3 regions of the Pantoea sp. X-Soil-TKNS-1211 genome follow, and region 3 is predicted to be linked to each of the others. Evidence: predicted binding sites of a transcription regulator. Region 3 holds the regulator's gene; each other region holds the start of a gene.
The links. Region 3 encodes PurR, which represses purine synthesis genes. Its sites were predicted from a motif close to CANGCAAACGTTTGCNTG; they were not measured.

Region 1: a site for PurR is predicted at 5,886-5,903, ahead of AC6I8W_RS00115 (NCS2 family permease). Genes of this name have one in related genera too.
Region 2: a site for PurR is predicted at 1,142-1,159, ahead of cvpA (colicin V production protein). Genes of this name have one in related genera too.

The regions. Positions count from the first base shown of each region.
Region 1 covers NZ_AP035953.1:15,994-23,265, forward strand. The annotation lists gene pstS (phosphate ABC transporter substrate-binding protein PstS) at 1-292, shown strand, start outside; gene pstC (phosphate ABC transporter permease PstC) at 355-1,317, shown strand; gene pstA (phosphate ABC transporter permease PstA) at 1,314-2,201, shown strand; gene pstB (phosphate ABC transporter ATP-binding protein PstB) at 2,246-3,019, shown strand; gene phoU (phosphate signaling complex protein PhoU) at 3,036-3,770, shown strand; gene AC6I8W_RS00105 (MFS transporter) at 3,878-5,116, shown strand; gene yieH (6-phosphogluconate phosphatase) at 5,171-5,830, opposite strand; gene AC6I8W_RS00115 (NCS2 family permease) at 5,970-7,272, shown strand, end outside.
Region 2 covers NZ_AP035953.1:3,098,119-3,105,390, reverse strand. The annotation lists gene folC (bifunctional tetrahydrofolate synthase/dihydrofolate synthase) at 1-252, shown strand, start outside; gene dedD (cell division protein DedD) at 242-970, shown strand; gene cvpA (colicin V production protein) at 1,223-1,708, shown strand; gene purF (amidophosphoribosyltransferase) at 1,745-3,262, shown strand; gene AC6I8W_RS14625 (inverse autotransporter beta domain-containing protein) at 3,883-6,378, shown strand; gene AC6I8W_RS14620 (inverse autotransporter beta domain-containing protein) at 6,997-7,272, shown strand, end outside.
Region 3 covers NZ_AP035953.1:1,962,800-1,970,071, reverse strand. The annotation lists gene gloA (lactoylglutathione lyase) at 1-153, shown strand, start outside; gene rnt (ribonuclease T) at 267-935, shown strand; gene AC6I8W_RS09460 (Grx4 family monothiol glutaredoxin) at 970-1,305, opposite strand; gene AC6I8W_RS09455 (C40 family peptidase) at 1,668-2,453, shown strand; gene cydH (cytochrome bd-I oxidase subunit CydH) at 2,509-2,598, opposite strand; gene purR (HTH-type transcriptional repressor PurR) at 2,884-3,909, shown strand; gene punR (DNA-binding transcriptional activator PunR) at 3,906-4,817, opposite strand; gene punC (purine nucleoside transporter PunC) at 4,926-6,128, shown strand; gene cfa (cyclopropane fatty acyl phospholipid synthase) at 6,437-7,272, shown strand, end outside.

The sequences.
Region 1 (7,272 bases), 1.9 Mb from region 3:
CGCGGCCAAAGGCGCGAACTGGAGCGAATCTTTCGCCCAGGACCTGACCTTCCAGAAAGGCAACGATGCATGGCCGATCACCTCCACCACTTTCATCCTGGTTTACAAAGATCAGGCGAATGCTGAGAAAGGTAGTGAAGTGCTGAAATTCTTCGACTGGGCATACAAAAATGGCGGAAAAACCGCGACCAGCCTGGATTACGCAGCGCTGCCAGAAAGCGTGACCACGCAGATTCGTGATGCCTGGAAAGCCAACATCAAAGATTCTTCCGGCAAAGCGCTGTACAAGTAAGTGAATGACCTGGCCAGCCGACAGGCTGGCCACCCTGACTTCCCCTGAGAACAGAGACTTCTATGGCTGCCACTAAGCCGACGTTTAAAGCCCCTGGCAAACAAGGTGACATGATCTTCGGCGCGCTGGTAAAACTGGCTGCGCTGATTGTGTTATTGCTGCTGGGTGGAATCATCGTCTCCCTGATTTTCTCCTCCTGGCCCAGCATCCAGAAATTTGGTTTCTCATTCCTGTGGACCAAAACCTGGGATGCGCCTAACGAACAATTTGGTGCGCTGGTGCCGATTTATGGCACTGTCGTGACCTCACTGATTGCGCTGATCATCGCTGTGCCGGTGAGCTTTGGTATCGCCCTGTTCCTGACCGAACTGGCGCCAGGCTGGTTGCGTCGCCCGCTCGGCACCGCAATCGAGTTGCTGGCAGCGATCCCCAGCATCGTCTACGGCATGTGGGGCTTGTTTATCTTCGCGCCGCTGTTTGCCGAATATTTCCAGACGCCGGTTGGCGACATCATGTCGAATATCCCGATTGTGGGCGCGCTCTTCTCCGGCCCGGCTTTTGGTATCGGCATCCTGGCGGCAGGTGTCATTCTCGCCATCATGATCATCCCGTACATCGCTTCGGTGATGCGTGATGTGTTCGAACAAACCCCGGTGATGATGAAAGAGTCGGCCTACGGCATTGGCTGCACCACCTGGGAAGTGATCTGGCGCATCGTGCTGCCGTTCACTAAAAACGGCGTGATCGGCGGTGTGATGCTCGGTCTGGGCCGTGCGCTGGGTGAAACCATGGCAGTGACCTTTATCATCGGCAACACCTACCAGCTCGACAGCGCATCGCTGTTTATGCCGGGCAACAGCATCACCTCGGCACTGGCGAATGAATTTGCTGAAGCGGAATCTGGTGTCCATGTGGCAGCGTTGATGGAACTGGGGCTGATCCTGTTTGTGATCACCTTTATCGTGCTGGCGATCTCCAAACTAATGATCCTGCGTTTGGCGAAGAGTGAAGGAGCCCGTTCATGACAACTCTTGAATTGCAGGCGCGCGCCGAACTGGAAGCCTCACGCCGTAAAATGCAGGCATGGCGTAGTACCAAAAACAAAATCGCCCTGACCCTGTCGCTGTTGACGATGGCTTTTGGCCTGTTCTGGCTGGTCTGGATTCTGTTTACTACTGTGTCGCGTGGTATCGATGGCCTCTCCTGGTCGCTGTTTACCGAATCCACCCCACCACCGAATACGGCGGGCGGTGGTCTGGCGAACGCCCTGGCGGGCAGTGGTTTACTGATTTTCTGGTCAACCTTCTTCGGTACGCCGCTGGGTATCATGGCGGGGATCTACCTTGCCGAATATGGTCGCAAGCATTGGCTGGCGGAAGTGATTCGTTTTATCAACGATATCCTGCTATCTGCACCGTCAATTGTGGTGGGGTTGTTTGTTTACACCATTGTGGTAGCGCAGATGCAGCATTTCTCTGGCTGGGCGGGGGTAATAGCGCTGGCGTTGTTGCAGATTCCTATCGTGATCCGCACCACCGAGAATATGCTGCGCCTGGTGCCTGATACCATGCGTGAAGCCGCATATGCGCTAGGGACGCCGAAATGGAGGATGATTTCAGCTATCACCCTGAAGGCATCGGTATCCGGCATTATTACCGGGGTGCTGCTGGCAATTGCGCGTATCGCCGGTGAAACCGCCCCGCTGCTGTTTACCGCACTGTCAAACCAGTTCTGGAGCACCGACATGATGCAGCCGATCGCCAACCTGCCAGTGACCATCTTTAAATTTGCCATGAGTCCGTTTGCGGAATGGCAAAGCCTGGCGTGGGCGGGGGTGCTGCTCATTACCCTGTGCGTGCTGCTGCTGAACATCCTGGCACGTGTGATTTTCGCCAAGAGCAAACACTAATTTCCCGGCGCGGCTGTGGCGGCGCGGTACATGAGAGACGAGCAATGAGTATGGCAACTTCTTCTGCCGGCAAAATTCAGGTGCGCAATCTGAACTTCCATTACGGGAAATTCCATGCGCTGAAAAATATCAATCTGGACATCGCAAAGAACCAGGTCACCGCGTTTATCGGGCCATCCGGCTGCGGTAAATCGACCCTGCTGCGTACCTTCAACAAAATGTACTCGCTCTATCCTGAGCAGCGTGCGGAAGGTGAAATTCTGTTGGATGGTGACAATATTCTGGCCTCAAACCAGGATATCGCCCTACTGCGCGCCCGCGTGGGCATGGTGTTCCAGAAGCCCACGCCGTTCCCGATGTCGATTTACGACAACATCGCGTTTGGTGTCCGTCTGTTTGAAAAGCTGTCACGTGCCGATATGGATGAGCGTGTGCAGTGGGCGCTGAGCAAAGCAGCGCTGTGGAATGAAACCAAAGACAAGCTTCATCAGAGTGGTTACAGTCTCTCCGGTGGTCAGCAGCAGCGTTTATGCATTGCTCGAGGCATTGCCATTCGTCCGGAAGTGTTGCTGCTGGATGAGCCATGCTCGGCGCTGGATCCGATCTCCACTGGCCGTATCGAGGAGTTGATCACCGAGCTGAAGCAGGATTACACCGTGGTGATTGTGACCCATAACATGCAACAGGCGGCGCGCTGTTCCGATCATACCGCCTTTATGTATCTGGGTGAGCTGATTGAATTCAGCGATACCGATACGCTGTTTACCAAGCCAGCGCAGAAGCAGACAGAAGACTACATTACCGGTCGTTACGGCTGATTTGACGGAGACGCACATGGATAATTTAAATCTGAACAAACATATCTCCGGTCAGTTCAACGCTGAGCTGGAACACATTCGCACTCAGGTGATGATCATGGGTGGTATGGTGGAGCAGCAGCTTACCGATGCCATTACCGCGATGCACAACCAGGATGGCGAACTGGCGCAGCGTGTCATCGACGGCGACCAGAAGGTCAACATGATGGAAGTGGAGATTGATGAGGCCTGCGTGCGCATCATCGCCAAACGCCAGCCTACCGCCAGCGATTTGCGTTTGGTGATGGCGATCATCAAGACCATCTCTGAGCTGGAGCGTATTGGCGACGTGGCGGAAAAAATCAGCCGCACCGCGCTGGAGAAATTTGGCCAGCAACATATGCCGCTGCTGGTAAGCCTTGAATCACTTGGCCGCCATACCGTGCAGATGCTGCATGACGTGCTGGATGCTTTTGCGCGTATGGATCTCAACGCGGCGATCGATATTTACCGTGAAGATAAGAAGGTGGATAAAGAGTACGAGGGTATTGTGCGTCAGTTAATGACCTACATGATGGAAGACCCGCGAACTATCCCTAGCGTGTTGACCGCGCTGTTCTGCGCCCGTGCCATTGAGCGTATCGGTGACCGTTGCCAGAATATCTGCGAAATCATCTTCTATTTTGTGAAGGGCCAGGATTTCCGTCACGTTGGTGGCGACAAGCTGGATGAGCTGTTGTCTGGCGACGATGGCAGCAATAAACCTTCATGATAACCCTGTGGCTGCTGGTTTAACTGGCAGCCATCTCCATTTCTGATTGGTCTCAAGTCTTTCTGCTCTTTATACTTGGCGCACTTTTTACTGCAAGGTGCTGCTGCATGTCCCTCTCCCCACACAAGAAACAAAGCGTAACCCCGGCAAAAGCGATGCTCGCGGCAGTCAGTGGCTATGCGATGGACGGCTTCGATCTGCTGATCCTCGGCTTTATGTTACCAGCGATTAGCCTGTCACTGGCGTTAGATCCCTCCCAGGCTGGTTCGCTGGTCACCTGGACACTGATCGGTGCCGTGGTTGGCGGTATTGTCTTTGGTCATTTGAGTGACCGCTTTGGCCGTATCCGCATTCTCACCGTCACCATTTTGATGTTCTCGATTTTCACCGGGTTGTGTGCGGTGGCGCAGGGATATTGGGATCTGCTGGCGTATCGTACCCTTGCCGGGATGGGGCTGGGTGGTGAGTTTGGTATCGGCATGGCGCTGATTGCCGAAGCCTGGCCGCAGGAGAAGCGCAACCGCGCATCGGCGTGGGTTGGCATTGGCTGGCAGCTGGGGGTATTGCTGGCGGCCTTTATTACGCCACCATTGCTGAGCGTGATTGGCTGGCGTGGGATGTTCCTGGTGGGTCTGCTGCCTGCATTGGTGTCATTTGTGATTCGTCGCAGCATGGGCGAGCCAGAGGGCTTTACCCGACATGTGGCAACCACGCCGCAGTTGTCGTTTGCGGCGCGAATTCGGTTGTTGTTTAGTGACCGCGCCACCAGCAAAGCCAGTCTCGGGATCTTCATTCTTTGCTCGGTACAGAATTTTGGCTATTACGGTCTGATGATCTGGATGCCGAGTTATCTCTCTTCCAGCTTCGGTTTTAGCCTGACCAAATCCGGTCTGTGGACCGCTGTCACCGTGGTGGGCATGACTTTCGGCATCTGGTTATTTGGTGTGCTGGCGGACCGCTTTGCACGCTGGAAAATCTTCCTGCTGTATCAATTTGGTGCGGTAGTGATGGTGGTTATTTACGCTCAGCTGCGCGATCCCACTGTGATGTTATTTACCGGTGCGCTAATGGGGATGTTTGTGAATGGCATGATTGGCGGTTATGGTGCGCTGATTTCCGATACTTTCCCAACCCAGGCGCGTGCCACGGCGCAGAATGTGTTATTTAACCTCGGACGCGGCGTGGGTGGTTTTGGTCCGTTGGTGATTGGGTTACTGGCGACCCATATTTCCTTTACGGCGGCAATTACACTGCTGGCGCTGATTTATCTGCTGGATATCGCCGCCACGCTGTTTTTGCTGCCGAAAACGCAGGGCAATGAGGATTCACTCGGCGCGATCGGCTAGATGCATTCCCTGGCGGCGCATTTATCGCGCCGCCAGGGGATCGGATGCGAAGAGTTACACCAATGCCCAACCGCGCGCGCGCCACAAGTCCGGGAGTTGCGCCATATCATCAAATCGGGTCACCAGCGGGTGATCAAGTTCTGGGTTGTGTGCATCGGCGCAGTAATAAAACACCGGAATGCCTGCGGCGATACCCGCACGGGCACCAGCTTCAGAGTCATCCACGAGAATGCACTTCTCAATGGGCACCTGCATTTGTTCCGCCGCGTGATACATCAGCTCCGGGTCTGGTTTCCAGTGATTGATGTCATAACCGCTGTAAAGACGTGCCGCAAAGTATGGCAACATGCCGGTCAGCCCCAGTGAATGCTGCATCTTCTTTACCGTACCATTTGAGACGACGCACATCGGCACTTTGACCTGCTCCACCAGCGATTTCGCTCCGGCGATCGGTTGCAGCTCTAAATCGAATAAACGAGCCACCTCCGCGCGATATGCGGTTTCCACCTCATCCAGCGGCAATTCAGTCTGATGTTCCGCTGAAACATCACGAATGATGTCGTACAGTTTTACCCCTTTGTATTTTTCAAACATCTCCTGAAGCGAGAGTTCAATACCGTAGCGGGCAAAGGTGTTGACGTAGGACTGTGTACAGATCACCTCGCTGTCGACCAGTGTGCCGTCACAATCAAAAAAAACACATTCAACTGACATCAGACATCATCCTTTTGCTAAACAAGAAGCTGTCACTCTAACTCACTGTGCGCACCGAGCAAACGCTTGCGAAAAATCAGTGTGCTGGTCAGTTAAAATCTATAGGATACGCGCGTTAAATTTTTCAGCGGAATAAGCTATGAACAAGCAAGGTCTGTTGCAGCGTGTTTTTAAGCTGCAGGAGCACGGCACCACCGTGCGTACGGAAGTGATCGCCGGTTTCACCACCTTTCTGACGATGGTTTACATCGTTTTCGTTAATCCGCAGATTCTGGGTGCCGCAGGTATGGATACTCAGGCGGTGTTTGTCACTACCTGTTTGATCGCGGCGTTCGGCAGCATCCTGATGGGACTGGTGGCGAATCTGCCGGTAGCGTTGGCCCCGGCCATGGGACTGAATGCTTTCTTTGCCTTTGTGGTGGTCGGCGCGATGGGGTATTCGTGGCAGATCGGCATGGGTGCGATCTTTTGGGGGGCGTTGGGGCTGTTAATTCTCACGCTGCTGCGCGTGCGTTACTGGATGATTGCCAATATCCCGCTGAGTCTGCGTGTTGGCATTACCGCTGGCATCGGGCTTTTTATCGCCATGATGGGGCTGAAAAATGCCGACATTATCGTGTCGAATGCCGACACTCTGGTGGCGGTGGGGAACCTGACCTCACATAGCGTATTACTGGGTGCGCTCGGCTTCTTCATCATCGCGATTCTTGCCTCGCGTAACATTCATGCGGCAGTTCTGGTGTCGATTGTGGTAACAACTGTGATTGGTCTGCTGCTTGGTGATGTGAAGTTCACCGGCATTTTCGCGGCGCCACCGTCTGTGAGTTCAGTGGTGGGGCAAGTTGATCTCAAAGGCGCTCTCAATATCGGCATGGCCGGGGTTATTTTCTCCTTTATGCTGGTCAACTTGTTTGACTCATCCGGCACCTTGATTGGCGTGACGGATAAAGCGGGCCTGACCGATGCAAAAGGCACCTTCCCGCGTATGCAGCAGGCGCTGTTTGTGGATAGCGTCAGCTCGGTGGCGGGTTCACTGATTGGAACCTCTTCCGTCACCGCCTATATAGAAAGTTCGTCTGGTGTGGCGATTGGCGGACGCACCGGGCTGATGGCGGTGATCACCGGTATTCTGTTCCTGCTGGTGATTTTCCTGTCACCGCTGGCAGCAATGGTGCCGTCCTATGCAGCGGCGGGAGCGTTAATCTACGTTGGCGTGCTGATGACTGCGTCGCTGTCACGGGTGCGTTGGGATGATCTCACTGAAGCGGTTCCGGCGTTTGTCACTGCGGTGATGATGCCATTCAGTTTCTCCATCACGGAAGGTATCGCGCTGGGCTTTATCGCGTATTGTGTGATGAAGCTCGGGACCGGTCGTTGGCGGGAAATCAGCCCGTGCGTGGTGGTGGTGGCGCTGTTATTTGTGCTGAAAATCGTCTTTGTCG
Region 2 (7,272 bases), 1.1 Mb from region 3:
GGGACGCTGGCGGCGCTGGCACCACAGGTGGATAGCTGGTACTGCGCACCACTGGATGGTCCACGCGGTGCAACAGCGGAACAACTGATTGCCCACCTGGCGAGTGGTGAGGCATTTACTACCGTAGACTCAGCATGGCAGGCCGCGCGTCAGCAGGCCAGACCCGAGGATGTGATTCTGGTGTGTGGATCTTTCCACACCGTGGCACAGGTAATGGAATCGATGGCAGCGGAGAACGGCAGTGGCAAGTAAGTTTCAGAACCGTTTAGTGGGCACGGTAATCCTGGTGGCGGTTGGCGTCATCGTGTTACCCGGTCTGCTGGATGGCAAGAAAAAGCACTATAAAGAGGAGTTCGCTGCGATACCGCTGGTGCCGAAACCGGATGACCAGCAGGACAGCGAAATGGTGCCGCCGGTAACGCAGTCGCTGCCTGCACAGCCACCGGAAGGCGCGGGGGCAGCGCAGAGTGAAGCTCATGGCAAAACCATCACCACGCCAGCCGAGAATAGCAGCCCGCAACCCGTGGAGAACAGCGAACCCACGGTGGTGACGCCGCCGCCGGTGCATCAGACTGTGAAACCGAAACCGGTTGAGCAACCGAAGCCCAAACCTGTCGAGCAGCCGAAACCCAAACCGGTAGAGCCGAAGCCGGTCGAACAACCGAAGTCGGTTGAAACCGCTAAACCGGTTGAAACGCCGAAGCAGAGCGAAGCGGAGGTTCCAACCGGCCAGGCTTATGTGGTACAGCTCGGTGCGTTGAAAAACGCCGCCAAAGTGAATGAGATCGTCGCGCAGCTACGCCTGTCGGGATATCGCGCCTTTACCGTGCCCTCCACGCCGGTTCAGGGGCAGATCACCCGTATTTATGTCGGGCCGGATGCCTCAAAAGCGAAGATGCAGGCCGCACTGGGTGAGCTGAAAAACCTCTCCGGACTGGGCGGTGTGGTGAAACCTTACAGCACGCGCTAAACCGTTGATAAGCCGCGCCGATAGCTGAAAAAGGCGCGGCACAGCACGGAGTGTTCACTGCGGTGATGGGTAAAAATTTATTATATTTCAGTGGATTATAATGCTGAAGTGGCTCAGGGCGAGGAAAGTTTTTTTCATCGCCCTTTTTATGGATGCAGAACCGGAAAACCCTACGCAAACGTTTTCTTTTTCTGTTAGAATGCGCCCCGAACTGGATGCAGGGGTGCAATCGCGCTGGCGCTGGAAGAGTTCATGATCTGGATTGATTACGTCATTATTGCGGTAGTTGGTTTTTCGGCCCTGGTCAGCCTGGTTCGCGGGTTTGTCCGGGAAGCCTTATCTCTCGTTACCTGGGGATGTGCGTTTTTTGTCGCCAGTCACTACTACGCCTACCTTGCAGTCTGGTTTACAGGTTTTGACGACGAACTGGTTCGCAACGGTATCGCTATCGCGGTGCTTTTCGTTGCCACCCTGATTGTGGGTGCCATCGTGAACTATGTGATCGGCACGCTGGTTGAAAAGACCGGCCTGTCGGGAACCGACAGGGTGTTGGGGGTCTGTTTCGGGGCGTTGCGTGGCGTGCTGATTGTTGCCGCTATTCTCTTCTTCCTTGATACATTCACCGGCTTCTCAAAAAGCCCGGACTGGCAGCAGTCCCAACTTATTCCCCAGTTCAGTTATATCATCAGGTGGTTTTTCGACTATCTGAAAAGCACGTCCAGTTTTTTACCCCGGTGACGCCATCGGGAGTGCGGCTAATGAGGAAATGACAACATGTGCGGTATTGTTGGTATCACCGGTTTTATGCCAGTAAACCAGTCGATCTATGACGCGTTAACGGTGCTGCAGCACCGCGGGCAGGATGCCGCCGGCATTTGTACCATCGATGCGCTGAACTGCTTTCGTTTGCGCAAAGCCAACGGGCTGGTGAGCGATGTCTTCGAAGCACGCCACATGCAGCGTTTGCAAGGCAACATCGGGATTGGTCACGTACGCTACCCGACAGCAGGCAGTTCCAGCGCCTCTGAAGCGCAACCTTTCTATGTGAACTCCCCGTACGGCATTACGCTGGCGCACAACGGTAACCTGACCAACGCACATGAACTGCGTAAACAGCTGTTCGAAGTGGGTCGCCGTCACGTCAACACCACCTCAGATTCCGAAATCCTGCTGAACATCTTTGCGCAGGAGCTGGACCGTTTTCAGCACTACCCGCTGGAAGCTGACAACATTTTTGCCGCGGTGGCTGCGGTGCACCAGCAGGTGCGCGGAGCTTACGCGGTCGTTTCGATGATTATCGGTCACGGTATGGTGGCTTTCCGCGACCCGAACGGTATCCGTCCGCTGGTGCTGGGCAAACGTGTCATTGCTGATGGCCGTACCGAGTACATGGTGGCCTCGGAAAGCGTGGCGCTGGATACGCTGGGCTTTGAGTTTATTCGTGACGTCGCACCGGGTGAAGCGGTGTACATCACCGAGCAGGGCCAGCTGTCTACCCGTCAGTGTGCCGAAAACCCGAAAAGCAATCCGTGCCTGTTCGAGTACGTCTACTTTGCGCGCCCGGATTCCTTCCTGGACAAAATTTCGGTCTACAGCGCGCGCGTGCGTATGGGTACCAAGCTGGGAGCGAAAATTGCTCGTGAGTGGGAAGATCTCGACATCGACGTGGTGATTCCAATCCCGGAAACCTCCACCGATGTGGCGCTGGAAATCGCGCGTATTCTCGACAAACCGTATCGTCAGGGTTTTGTGAAAAACCGCTATGTGGGCCGTACCTTTATCATGCCGGGCCAGCATCTGCGCCGCAGCGCGGTACGTCGTAAGCTGAATGCTAACCGTGCTGAGTTCCGTGACAAGAACGTGTTGCTGGTGGACGACTCCATCGTACGTGGCACCACTTCTGAGCAGATTATTGAGATGGCGCGTGAAGCGGGTGCGAAGCGCGTTTATCTGGCCTCTGCGGCACCGGAAATTCGTTTTCCGAACGTCTACGGTATCGATATGCCAAGCGCTACCGAGCTGATTGCCCATGGTCGTGAAGTGGAAGAGATTCGCCAGTTAATCAAAGCTGACGCGCTGATTTTCCAGGACCTGGACGATTTGATCGAAGCGGTACGCGAAGAGAACCCGGATATCGCACAGTTCGAGTGTTCGGTGTTTAACGGTATCTACGTCACCAAAGACGTTGACCAGCGTTATCTCGACTATCTCCAGTCACTGCGCAATGATGATGCGAAAGCTGTCGCGCGTCAGACTGAAGTGGAAGGTTTGGAACTGCATAACGAAGGTTAAGTTGGTTTTGCCCGCTTTTAATCAATACTTAAAAGCGGGCATCTTCTGCAAATAATTTGACTGCTAATCTTTCTCGCCCGTTTTTTCGCTATTTTATCGCTTTTCTTCTGTATTATTTATTCTTAGCTATGTAGGTAAAAAACTGAAAATACCCGGTGTTATACTGAGTGCTTTCTGATTGCCCCAAGATTTTTTTGTCTCTATTTTTCCTGTTAATTTAATTATAAAACCCACCATTGTTTGAATGTCTATATTTAATTTCATTCACAATTCGGCAAAGTATGCTTTTTACTATCAGGTTTTATTCATGTTTTTATGATCTGATAATCAATCATATCAATGCGATAGGCAGTTGGTGGCTAATGTCTGAGGTTTTATCTTACAGGTATAGTATGAGTGAGGAAAATAATCCGCTTATGACGATTATTCTCATCCTTAATAATTACGTGTAATCTCATTACCGATTTTTTCTCACTGCATTGAAAATTCCCAGCGGTAAAGTTCGAAGTAAAAAAGCGATTTTTATTTCGGGCGATATTTTTAAGCGGTTTTCAATCACTGGGTAAATCTGAATGCAATTTAAAAAATTTAAGCTCTCGGCTATTTATACTGCAATTTTTATGCAGCTATCTGTTTCCACGCTGGGTATGCCGGTTGTGGCCCACGCCAGTGCGCAGCAGGACATGAAGGTTCAGTCCACGGTACTTAAAGCGGGTGAGAGTGTCGCCGATCTTGCGAAGCGTAATAAGGTGTCGGTCGATCACTTATGGGAAATCAACTCGTTTGCTTTCAGCGATAAAGCGACGTTCCTTGCAGCTTCCGCCGGTGAAGCCATCTGGGTTCCTGCCAGCAAAACAGCCGCGTTGCCAGTGGATAAAGCAACACATGAGGATAAAAAAGCCAGCAAGTCGGCACAGCAGGCTGATGCCAAAGTTAACGACAAAACCACCGATGCACGTCAGTTTGGTCAGAACCAACTGAACTCGATGGCCGGTCAGCAGGCCGAATCCTGGCTGAACGGTTTCGGCGGTTCATCACGTGTTTCCATCTCCTCCGACAACAACTTCTCTAACTACAACTATGCCGGTGATGTGCTGGTGCCGTTGTGGGACAGCCGTGATTTTATGATCTTCAGCCAGTTGGGCGCGCGTCATGCTGACGACCGCACTACCGGTAATATCGGTCTCGGTTCACGTTATTTTACTGATGGCATGATGCTGGGTAGCAACCTGTTTTTTGATAATGATTTCAGTGGCAACAACCGCCGTCTGGGCCTTGGTGCCGAAATCTGGACCGAAGCACTGCGTCTGGCTGCTAACGGCTATTACGGACTGAACGGCTGGCATCAGTCTAAATTGCTGGCGGATCATGACGAACGTCCGGCCAATGGCTGGGATATCGAACTGGCGAGCTGGCTGCCGATGTATCCGCAGCTCGGCGGTAAGGTTAAATACGAACAATTCTATGGCGACAACGTGGCGTTGATGAGCCGTAGCAACCTGCAAAAGAACCCGTCAGCCGTGACGATGGGTGTGAACTGGACACCGGTTCCGCTTGTTACCGTTGACGCGGGTCATCGCAAAAGCATGCAGAGCGGCGGAGACACTACCGTTGGCCTGAACCTGAACTGGAACTTTGGCCGTAACCTGGATTGGCACCTGTCGCCAGAAGCGGTGGCCGATCAGCGCAGCCTGGCCGGTTCACGCTATGAGCTGGTGTCACGTAATAACCAGATTGTGATGGATTACCGTGAGCAGACCGTGATTACCTTCTCACTGGCGAGCGCGATTAAAGGCGTGGAAGGCACCTCTCAACCGCTGAGTGTCAGCGTTTGGGCGAAACATGGTCTGGGCAAAATTGTCTGGGACGATGCGGCACTGGTGGCGGCGGGCGGTAAAGTTACCGGTACTGGCACTAACTCAGTACTGGTTCTGCCAGCGTATAAAGAAGGGGCGAACAACACCTATACCCTCGGTGCGGTAGCTTATGACACCAAAGGCAAGGCGTCTCCACGTGCTCAGGTGCAGATTACGGTAGAGAAAGCGGAACAGACTATTCCTGAAGAGCCGCAGCAGCCGGAAGAACCGGGTACACCGGAGCAGCCGCAACAGCCAGGGCAGCCGGATGCCGGACAGACCACTGTCACCCTGACCAGCGGTGAACTGGTGGCTGATGGCAGCGGCAAAACTGAGGTGGTTGTTGAGCTGAAAGATAAAGATGGCAAGCCGGTAAGCAATGAAGCAGGCAGCCTGCGTCTGGATGCAAAAATGCAAAATCTGCTGAGAAGCGCTGAGGCGGGTGTGACGGTCGGTCAGTTTAAAGAAGATGGTCAGCAACCGGGTCGCTATACAGTGGATGTGACGTCAGGAACCCAGGCTGGTGTGGTGACGTTGACGCTATATCATGGCAGCACTCAGATGGGACAGCTGACTCTGACGCTGACAGCGAAGGAAACGGAAGCCGTAGTGGTTGATAAGATTCGGTTTGTTACCACTGAAAATCAATTTATTGCCGGGAATAGCTTTACCCAAACTATAATCGCCACTGACAAGCAGGGAAATCCGGTTAAAGGTGCGGCACTTGAGCTTAACGATCGTGAGGGTAACGTCATCACGCCGGAAAATAACGGCGTAACAGATGCAGAAGGTAAACTCTCTTTTACTCTGATGAAAGAAAAAGCAGCAAATTATAACGTTGCCATTCGCCTTGCGGGTGCTGAAACCTATTTGATTGACAAACCTTATTATGTGAAAGCTGATATGTCTTCGGCTCGTGTGATAGAGGGGCGTACTACTGTAGGCACACTCAGAAACAACGGCTTTGAAGCGGAAATGGTGACACCAGCAACCTTTGCCATCGCTTTGCAGGATCGCTTCAAGAACCCAATTATTGGCGAAATCGTCTCTGTTATTGCGGAAGCAAGAGCTGGATTGCCACCAGCTACCCTTAAGTTGGACAATAGCGGTAAGACCAATACCAATGGTGAATCCACAGGTGAGGGCGTCTTGACTGACCGTCTTGATTCGGCAAATGGTTATTATGACTTGTATGTTATGGTAGACGGTAAGCGTATTGATGGTCCTGCGACCATTATGGAATTTAGAAAGGTCAATTAAGTAGAGTACGGCTCGGTCATTAATAACCTTTAAGGCAACCGCATCGATGGTTGCCTTTTTCGTTTTGTCGAAAATAGTTCAGCTTCCAGCTCTTTCCTTACCCATGTCCCCCAGTAACGTTACCTGACCAGCAAGTTTTATGCTTATCAACTAAGGAAAATATGTTGTCTTGCATATTTTCGCTGACTCGTAGCGGTGCGACGGATTGCTGCTCTCGCCTAACGCATACACAATCCAGACTAGCAGATGATAAAAACATGATGATGACCCACTTTCCTACTGGAATCTTGTCAAAACGTAATTCTGGCACCTTTTCATACTTATCAGATTTGAAATTTCACACCGGTAATTCAATGCGGGGTAATTATTGTGATAAATCATTCCTTTCGCAATTTCCACCTATGACTACGCGCTTAATTTTTCAGATGTCATGGAAGTTGAACTAAGAAATCAGGAAGCTAAATTCAGGATAAACTCATCATAAATATCTGTGAAAAATCTCATTACCGTTTTTTGCGAACTGAACAGAGAATGCCCGGCGAAAAAGCATAGGAGGAAAAATTAATACCCTGTGCTGAATGATTACATGCGTCTTCACTTTGCTGGGTTATTTTTAACATGAGATTTAAGAAGTTTAAGCTTTCCGCTATTTATACCGCGATTTTTATGCAACTGGCTGCGTCAACGGTGGGTGTCACCGGTGTTGCGCATGCGAGAAGCACGCAATATCAAGATATGGCGGTTGAGGCTACGGTACTCAAACCGGGTGAGAGCGTGGCGGATATCGCGCGCAACAATAACCTGATGATTGACCATTTATGGGAAATAAACTCCTTTGAATGGAGTGATAAAGCGGCTTTCGTGGCGGCAGGTGCCGGGCAAACCATCTGGATT
Region 3 (7,272 bases):
TGTGACCAAATCCGTCATGCCGGTGGCAAAGTGACGCGTGAAGCCGGTCCGGTAAAAGGCGGCACCACGGTCATTGCATTTGTTGAAGATCCCGATGGCTACAAAATCGAGCTGATCGAAAACAAACATGCCGGACACGGCATCGGCAACTAACGCTGTTTGCCAGGTCAGCCTGGTCTTTTACGGGCTGGCCCTCCTCTGCTGCTGCACCCTCCCGCGATTTTTGCCATAATGCGCGCTGCCTCAATTATTGCTATGAGATCCTGATGTCTGAATCGAACGCCTTAAATGCTCTCCATCAACGCTTTCGCGGTTTTTATCCCGTGGTGATCGACGTCGAAACTGCCGGTTTTAATGCCAAAACCGATGCCCTGTTAGAAATCGCTGCCACCACCCTGAAGATGGATGATGACGGCTGGCTGCATTGCGACGAAACGCTGCATTTCCACGTTGAACCTTTTGAAGGCGCGATTCTTAACCCGGAAGCCCTGGCGTTTACCGGGATTGACCCCAGCAACCCGCTGCGTGGCGCGGTGAGCGAATATGATGCGCTGCATGCCATTTTTAAGATGGTGCGCAAAGGAATGAAAGACACCCATTGCAACCGTGCGATCATCGTGGCGCACAATGCGACCTTCGATCATAACTTCCTGATGGCTGCCGCTGAGCGCGTCAGCCTGAAGCGCAATCCCTTTCATCCGTTCGCGACGTTCGATACCGCAGCATTAAGTGGATTAGTGTTGGGGCAGACCGTGCTGGCAAAAGCCTGCAAGGCGGCAGGAATGGATTTTGATAGCACTCAGGCGCATTCGGCCCTGTACGACACCGAACAAACTGCCATCCTGTTTTGTGAACTGGTGAACCGCTGGAAGCGCCTGGGTGGCTGGCCACTGGCATACAGTGACGATCTGTCGGAAGAAGACACCGCCGAGTGACCAAAAGAAAGGCCGACGATTGTCGGCCTTGCCATTATTCTGCTTCTTTATGCTTCTCAGCAGTTTCTTTAATCAGCGGCTGAAGTTCACCACGCTGGAACATCTCAACGATGATGTCGCAACCACCAACCAGCTCGCCATCAACCCACAGCTGCGGGAAAGTCGGCCAGTTAGCGTATTTTGGCAACTCAGCACGGATATCCGGGTTTTGCAGGATATCAACATACGCGAAGCGCTCACCACAGGCAGACAGAGCCTGTACCGCTTGTGCAGAGAAACCGCAGCTTGGCAGTTTCGGCGAACCTTTCATGTACAGCAGGATCGGGTTTTCTGCGATCTGGCGCTGGATTTTCTCAACAGTACTCATTATTGCCTTCCTTAATTCCTCACTTCGTGTTTGTTTATTGTAGCGACTTCACCCCCGCACTGAAAACGGGATTTTGCAGTCGAGGCACATCAATCGCCATGTTTGTTAAGTTCCAGTACCACACATAACATTTCCATATCATGAATAAGCATGAACCGATTAATAATTGGCAATATTTCTGCTGGGTTAACCAGCTGAAATCGCTCATTTTTGCCCCATATCAAGTCTGCTAACAGATTAATAGAAAAATGCCTTACCTTTTGGAAAAAAACTGGATTAGAATCATCTCGGCGCTGATCATTGATCAGATTTTTCTAACATAGCCGCAGGCTGTTACTTCAGACTGCTTAACCTGTAACCGGACTATGCGTTTACTCATTACGCTTTTTATGCTGGCTTTCGCTCAACTGTTTTTTAATGTGGCTTCTGCATCCCCGCATGCGCCCATCAATGCCAGTTTGCATAACGCTGAGAAGAAAAGTGCGCGCGAAGATGAGCGTCGTAAACGACGCCCGGTAAAAACCAGCACGAAGAAATCCCGCCTCGCCACCAGTGTTCAGAAGTTAAAGCTGAAAAAACAGCCGAAAACAGAAACCGCGCTGCATAAAACCCGGAGTAAAAAGACCCGGCTGAAATCGCCGTCAAAAAAATATGGTCATCAGCGTGTAGCAAAGAAAACTGAGAAGTTGGACGATGACCGCGATCTGACCACCATCAAGATGAGCAATTCTCATCGTCAGCGTTATCAGAAAGCGCGAGAGACCGCGATGAACAAACTGATGGGGCAGATTGGCAAACCTTACCAGTGGGGCGGCACCTCACCACATACCGGTTTCGATTGCAGTGGTTTGGTGTGGTATGCGTACAAGGACCTGGTCAAATACAAATTCCCACGCACCGCGAACGAAATGTACCACCTGCGTGATGCGGCACCGATTAAGCGTGACATGCTGGAGAAAGGGGATTTAGTGTTCTTCCGCATTAATCATCGTGGTACTGCCGATCATGTTGGCGTTTATCTTGGCAACGGCAAATTTATTCAGTCGCCACGAACCGGTAAAGATATTCAAATCAGTGCGTTGGGTGAGGATTACTGGTTGAAACACTATGTCGGCGCACGCCGTATGATGACGCCCAAGACCATCCGCTAGAGCAACCCGATCGAAAGAAGAAGCCGGACACTGATTTTCAGGTCCGGCTTTTTTATTAATGAAGGATCGCGGTGAAGCTGAATACGATAATCATTAGCAGCGCGCCCACGGTGGTAAACAGCGCCAGTTTCAGGTCTGTACTCATCACAACTCCTTAGTCACATTAATTGAAGGGTTATCGTGATTTTCTCACACCCCCCGGCAAAAATCTCGTGTTATCCGCGCCAGCTTGCTAGAATCGCCGCCTTTCGTTGCGCAACAGTTTTTGCGCACGCTGTGTTTGCGGCAAGTTAAAGTGTTATTGACTGAGTGTTAACGTCTTTTTCTTCGCCATTTGCCCCGAAAATCGGGGCGCAAAACCATTAGCAGACGCAAACGTTTAACAATATACTTATCAGTTAGTTGCGATAAGCCCGGGAGTACCATTTTCATGGCAACAATTAAAGATGTGGCGAAACGCGCCGGTGTCTCTACCACCACGGTTTCGCATGTCATCAACAAGACGCGTTTCGTCGCGGAAGAGACGCGTAACGCCGTATGGGAAGCGATCAAAGAGCTGCATTACTCGCCCAGCGCCGTGGCGCGCAGCCTGAAAGTTAACCACACCAAAACTCTGGGGCTGCTGGCCACCTCCAGTGAAGCCCCCTATTTCGCCGAAATTATCGAGGCAGTGGAAAACCATTGTTTCGATCGTGGTTACACGCTGATCCTTGGCAATGCGCATAACGATCTGCAAAAACAGCGCGCGTATCTGTCAATGATGGCGCAGAAGCGCGTCGATGGCCTGCTGGTCATGTGTTCTGAATACCCTGATGACCTGCTGACCATGCTGGAAGAAAATCGCAACATCCCGATGGTGGTGATGGACTGGGGTGCATCGCGTGGCGACTTTACTGATACGGTGCAGGATAACGCCTTCCAGGGCGGTTATCTTGCCGGTCGTTACCTGATAGAGCGTGGCCATCGTGACATCGGTGCTATTCCTGGACAAATGGAGCGCAACACCGGCGGTGGCCGTCATGCAGGATTCATGCAGGCGCTGAACGAAGCAGGCATCACTGCGCGCCCCGAGTGGATTGTGCAGGGTGATTTCGAACCGGAGTCAGGTTATCAGGCGATGCAGCAGATCCTCAATCAGAAACAACGCCCAACTGCGGTGTTCTGTGGCGGCGATATCATGGCTATGGGCGCGATTTGTGCCGCAGATGAAATGGGCCTGCGTGTGCCACAGGATATTTCGGTGATCGGTTATGACAACGTGCGCAACGCCCGCTATTTCACTCCCGCGTTAACCACCGTGCATCAACCCAAAGCCCAGTTGGGGGAAAAAGCGCTGGAAATGCTGCTGGATCGCATTACCAGCAAGCGTGAAGAACCGCAGACCATTGAGGTTCAGCCGACGCTGATTGAACGTCGTTCCGTCGCGGATGGCCCCTTCCGCGACTACCGCCGCTAAGCCTCCGTTTCGCTCAGCCATTCCTGGTTGAGCGTTTCGGCATCGCCAAGATAGGTCAACAACCAGCTCAATGCCGGTGAGTTGCGTTGTTCTGACCAGCTGACACAACAAGGGCTATCCGGGAACGGCGTGGGTAACGCTAACTCAGTTAGGGCACCGCTATCCAGCAACGGTCGGGCTAAATGGCCCGGCACCATGCCAACGCATAATCCAGCCAGCAAGCAGTCGAGGCCAGTTTCCCATTCCGGCACCACCAGTCGGCGCTGATTATCCAATGTCCAGGTCATACGTCGCGGCAGCGCCCGTGAGGTGTCTTCCAGCACCAGAGAAGGCCAGGCTCTCAGGGTCTCTTCGTCCAACAAGGTACTTTTCGCCAGTGGATGATCGGGACTGACCACACAGCGCCAGTTAAGTGCCCCCATGTCCTGAAAAGCGAAACGACCGCCAACCGGGATCGCCTGGGTGGCGCCAATTGCCACATCGACCCGCCCATCGGCCAGCGCATCCCAGACGCCGTTGAACACTTCATAGCTGATTATCAACTCCATATCGGGAAAGTGGCGATAGAAATCCTTGACCAATTGACGAGTACGCTGCGGTTTCACAATACAATCCACCGCAATACTGAGCTGACCACGCCAGCCATTCGCCAATTGTTGGCACTGCCGCCGCGTGGCCAGCATTTTTTTGATAACACTTCGCCCCTCACGTACAAAATGTTCTCCTGCCGCCGTTAACACCACTTCCCGATGCTGACGTTCGAACAACGGCACAGCCAACCAGGTTTCGAGCTGGCGCACCGTATAGCTGATGGCAGAAGGCACCCGGTGTAACTCCTGCGCCGCCGCACTGAAACTACCGGTTCGAGCCACAGCATCCACCACCTCAAGAGCGTATTCAGACCACATGTTTTTGCCTGCAAATTTTTTGATAGCACTGCGCAAATATTAACGTTTCACAAAGCCCCTCGCACGCTTTTACACTCCCCCGCGTTTACCTGTCTAAAGAGAATTACCATGTTGTCATCAAAAGGATTTCTGCCTTATCTTGCTTTACTCAGCATGCTGGGCTTTCTGGCTACGGATATGTACCTGCCGGCATTCGGTGCCATGCAGCAGGATTTTGCCACCACACCCGGCACGATCAGTGCCAGTCTCAGCCTGTTCCTTGGCGGGTTTGCCTGCGCGCAGGTGTTCTGGGGACCGCTGTCTGACCGATTCGGTCGTAAGCCGATTCTGCTGGCAGGATTAGTGATTTTTGCCCTCGGCTGCCTGGGGATGTTGTGGGCGACTGACGTCCGCCTGATGCTGGCGCTGCGCTTTGTACAGGCTGTGGGTGTCTGTGCGGCTGCCGTGAGCTGGCAGGCATTGGTGGTGGATCGTTATCCGCAGAGCCAGGCTAACAAAGTTTTTGCCACCATTATGCCGCTGGTTGCCTTGTCACCGGCGCTCGCCCCATTACTGGGTGCCTGGCTGATGGGACATTTTCACTGGCGAAGCATCTTCCTGCTGCTGACGCTAATCACCCTGGTGTTGCTGATCGGTACTCTGTGCCTCGCCAATCCCAGGCGTACTCAAACCACCCGAGCGCCTCAGCCAGGCTGGCTGACGCTGCTGGCATCACGTTCCTATAGCGGTAATGTATTGATTTATTCAGCCTGTTCCGCCAGTTTTTTCGCCTGGCTGACCGGTTCACCCTTCATCCTCGCGGATGTAGGTTTGTCACCGGCGGATATTGGTCTGAGCTACGTGCCGCAGACTATCGCCTTTCTGATCGGTGGATTTGGCTGCCGCGCGCTACTGAATCGTTTTCACGGAAAACAATTGCTGCCGTGGTTGCTGGTGATCTACAGTCTGAGCATTCTTGGCCTGTTTGTGGTGGCACAACTCTCTTCACCGGCCCTGTGGGCATTGCTGCTGCCGTTTTGCGGCATGGCGCTGGCAAATGGTGCTATCTATCCGATTGTGGTCGCCAGCGCCCTGCTGCCCTTCCCCCAGGCGACGGGTAAAGCCGCTTCATTACAGAATTTGCTGCAACTCGGATTATGTTTTGTCGCCAGCCTGGTGGTTTCCGCCGGATTACAGCAGGCGCTGCACAGCACCAGCCTTGTCATGCTCGCCACCGTGGCACTCGCCTGGGCCGGTTTCGCCTGGCAACGTACGGCAAACGCACAAAGTGATGTTGCTCACAACTCCTTAGCCTGCGAAGATAATCACTGATGCAACGACTTTAGTTAGCAACCTAACGATAAGTCGTTGAATATTGACCCACGTAAGCATATACTGCGTGGGTCAGCATTTCTGTAACAAATCAATAACATAATTGTATTAATATTAAGCGACCCTGTCGCTGGGATGGCGTCTGCACGATATTCTCCGCTGTGTTGTGCCAGACATTTCTATTCAGATTCATACCTCTGTAAAACGTCGGATATCTGGCGCACGGATTTTCCGTGAGTTCTCTCACAAGCCTGGAGAAATTGGCTATTATTTTCTCAGGTTGAAATCGGAAAGGTGATGGAGAAGCTATGAGTTCATCGTGTATAGAAGAAGTGAGCCTTGAAGAAAACCACTGGTTTCGTATCGCCCATGAATTACTGGAACGGGCTGATATTGCTATCAACGGCACTCGCCCCTGGGATATTCAGGTTAAGCATCCGGATTTTTTTAAACGGGTTTTGCAGGAAGGTTCACTGGGCCTGGGTGAAAGCTATATGGACGGTTGGTGGGACTGCGAAAGTCCCGACATGTTTTTCCACCGTGTACTGAAGCATCATCTGGATCAGCAATTACCTCATCATTTTAAAGACACGCTGCGTATTGCAGCTGCGCGTCTGACCAATTTGCAATCGAAAAAACGCGCATGGATTGTGGGTAAAGAGCATTACGATCTTGGCAATGACCTGTTTTCCTTGATGCTTGATCCTTTCATGCAGTATTCCTGTGGTTACTGGAAAGATGCCGAGACGCTGGAACAGGCTCAGCAGGCCAAACTTGATATGATTTGCCGCAAGCTGCAACTGAAACCCGGCATGACATTGCTCGATATTGGTTGCGGTTGGGGTGGTCTTGCAGAGTTTGCCGCACGCAATTATGGCGTGAAAGTGCATGGCGTCACCATTTCGGCAGAGCAACAGAAGATGGCACAGGAGCGTTGTGCTGGTCTGGACGTCACCATCCTGTTGCAGGATTATCGTGACCTGAATCTGCAAGTTGACCGTATCGTCTCGGTCGGCATGTTCGAACATGTGGGTCCCAAAAATTACGCGACCTATTTTGAGGTGGCCGATCGTAATTTGAAGCCGGACGGTATTTTCCTGCTGCATACCATTGGGGCGATTAAAACCGATATGAATGTGGATCC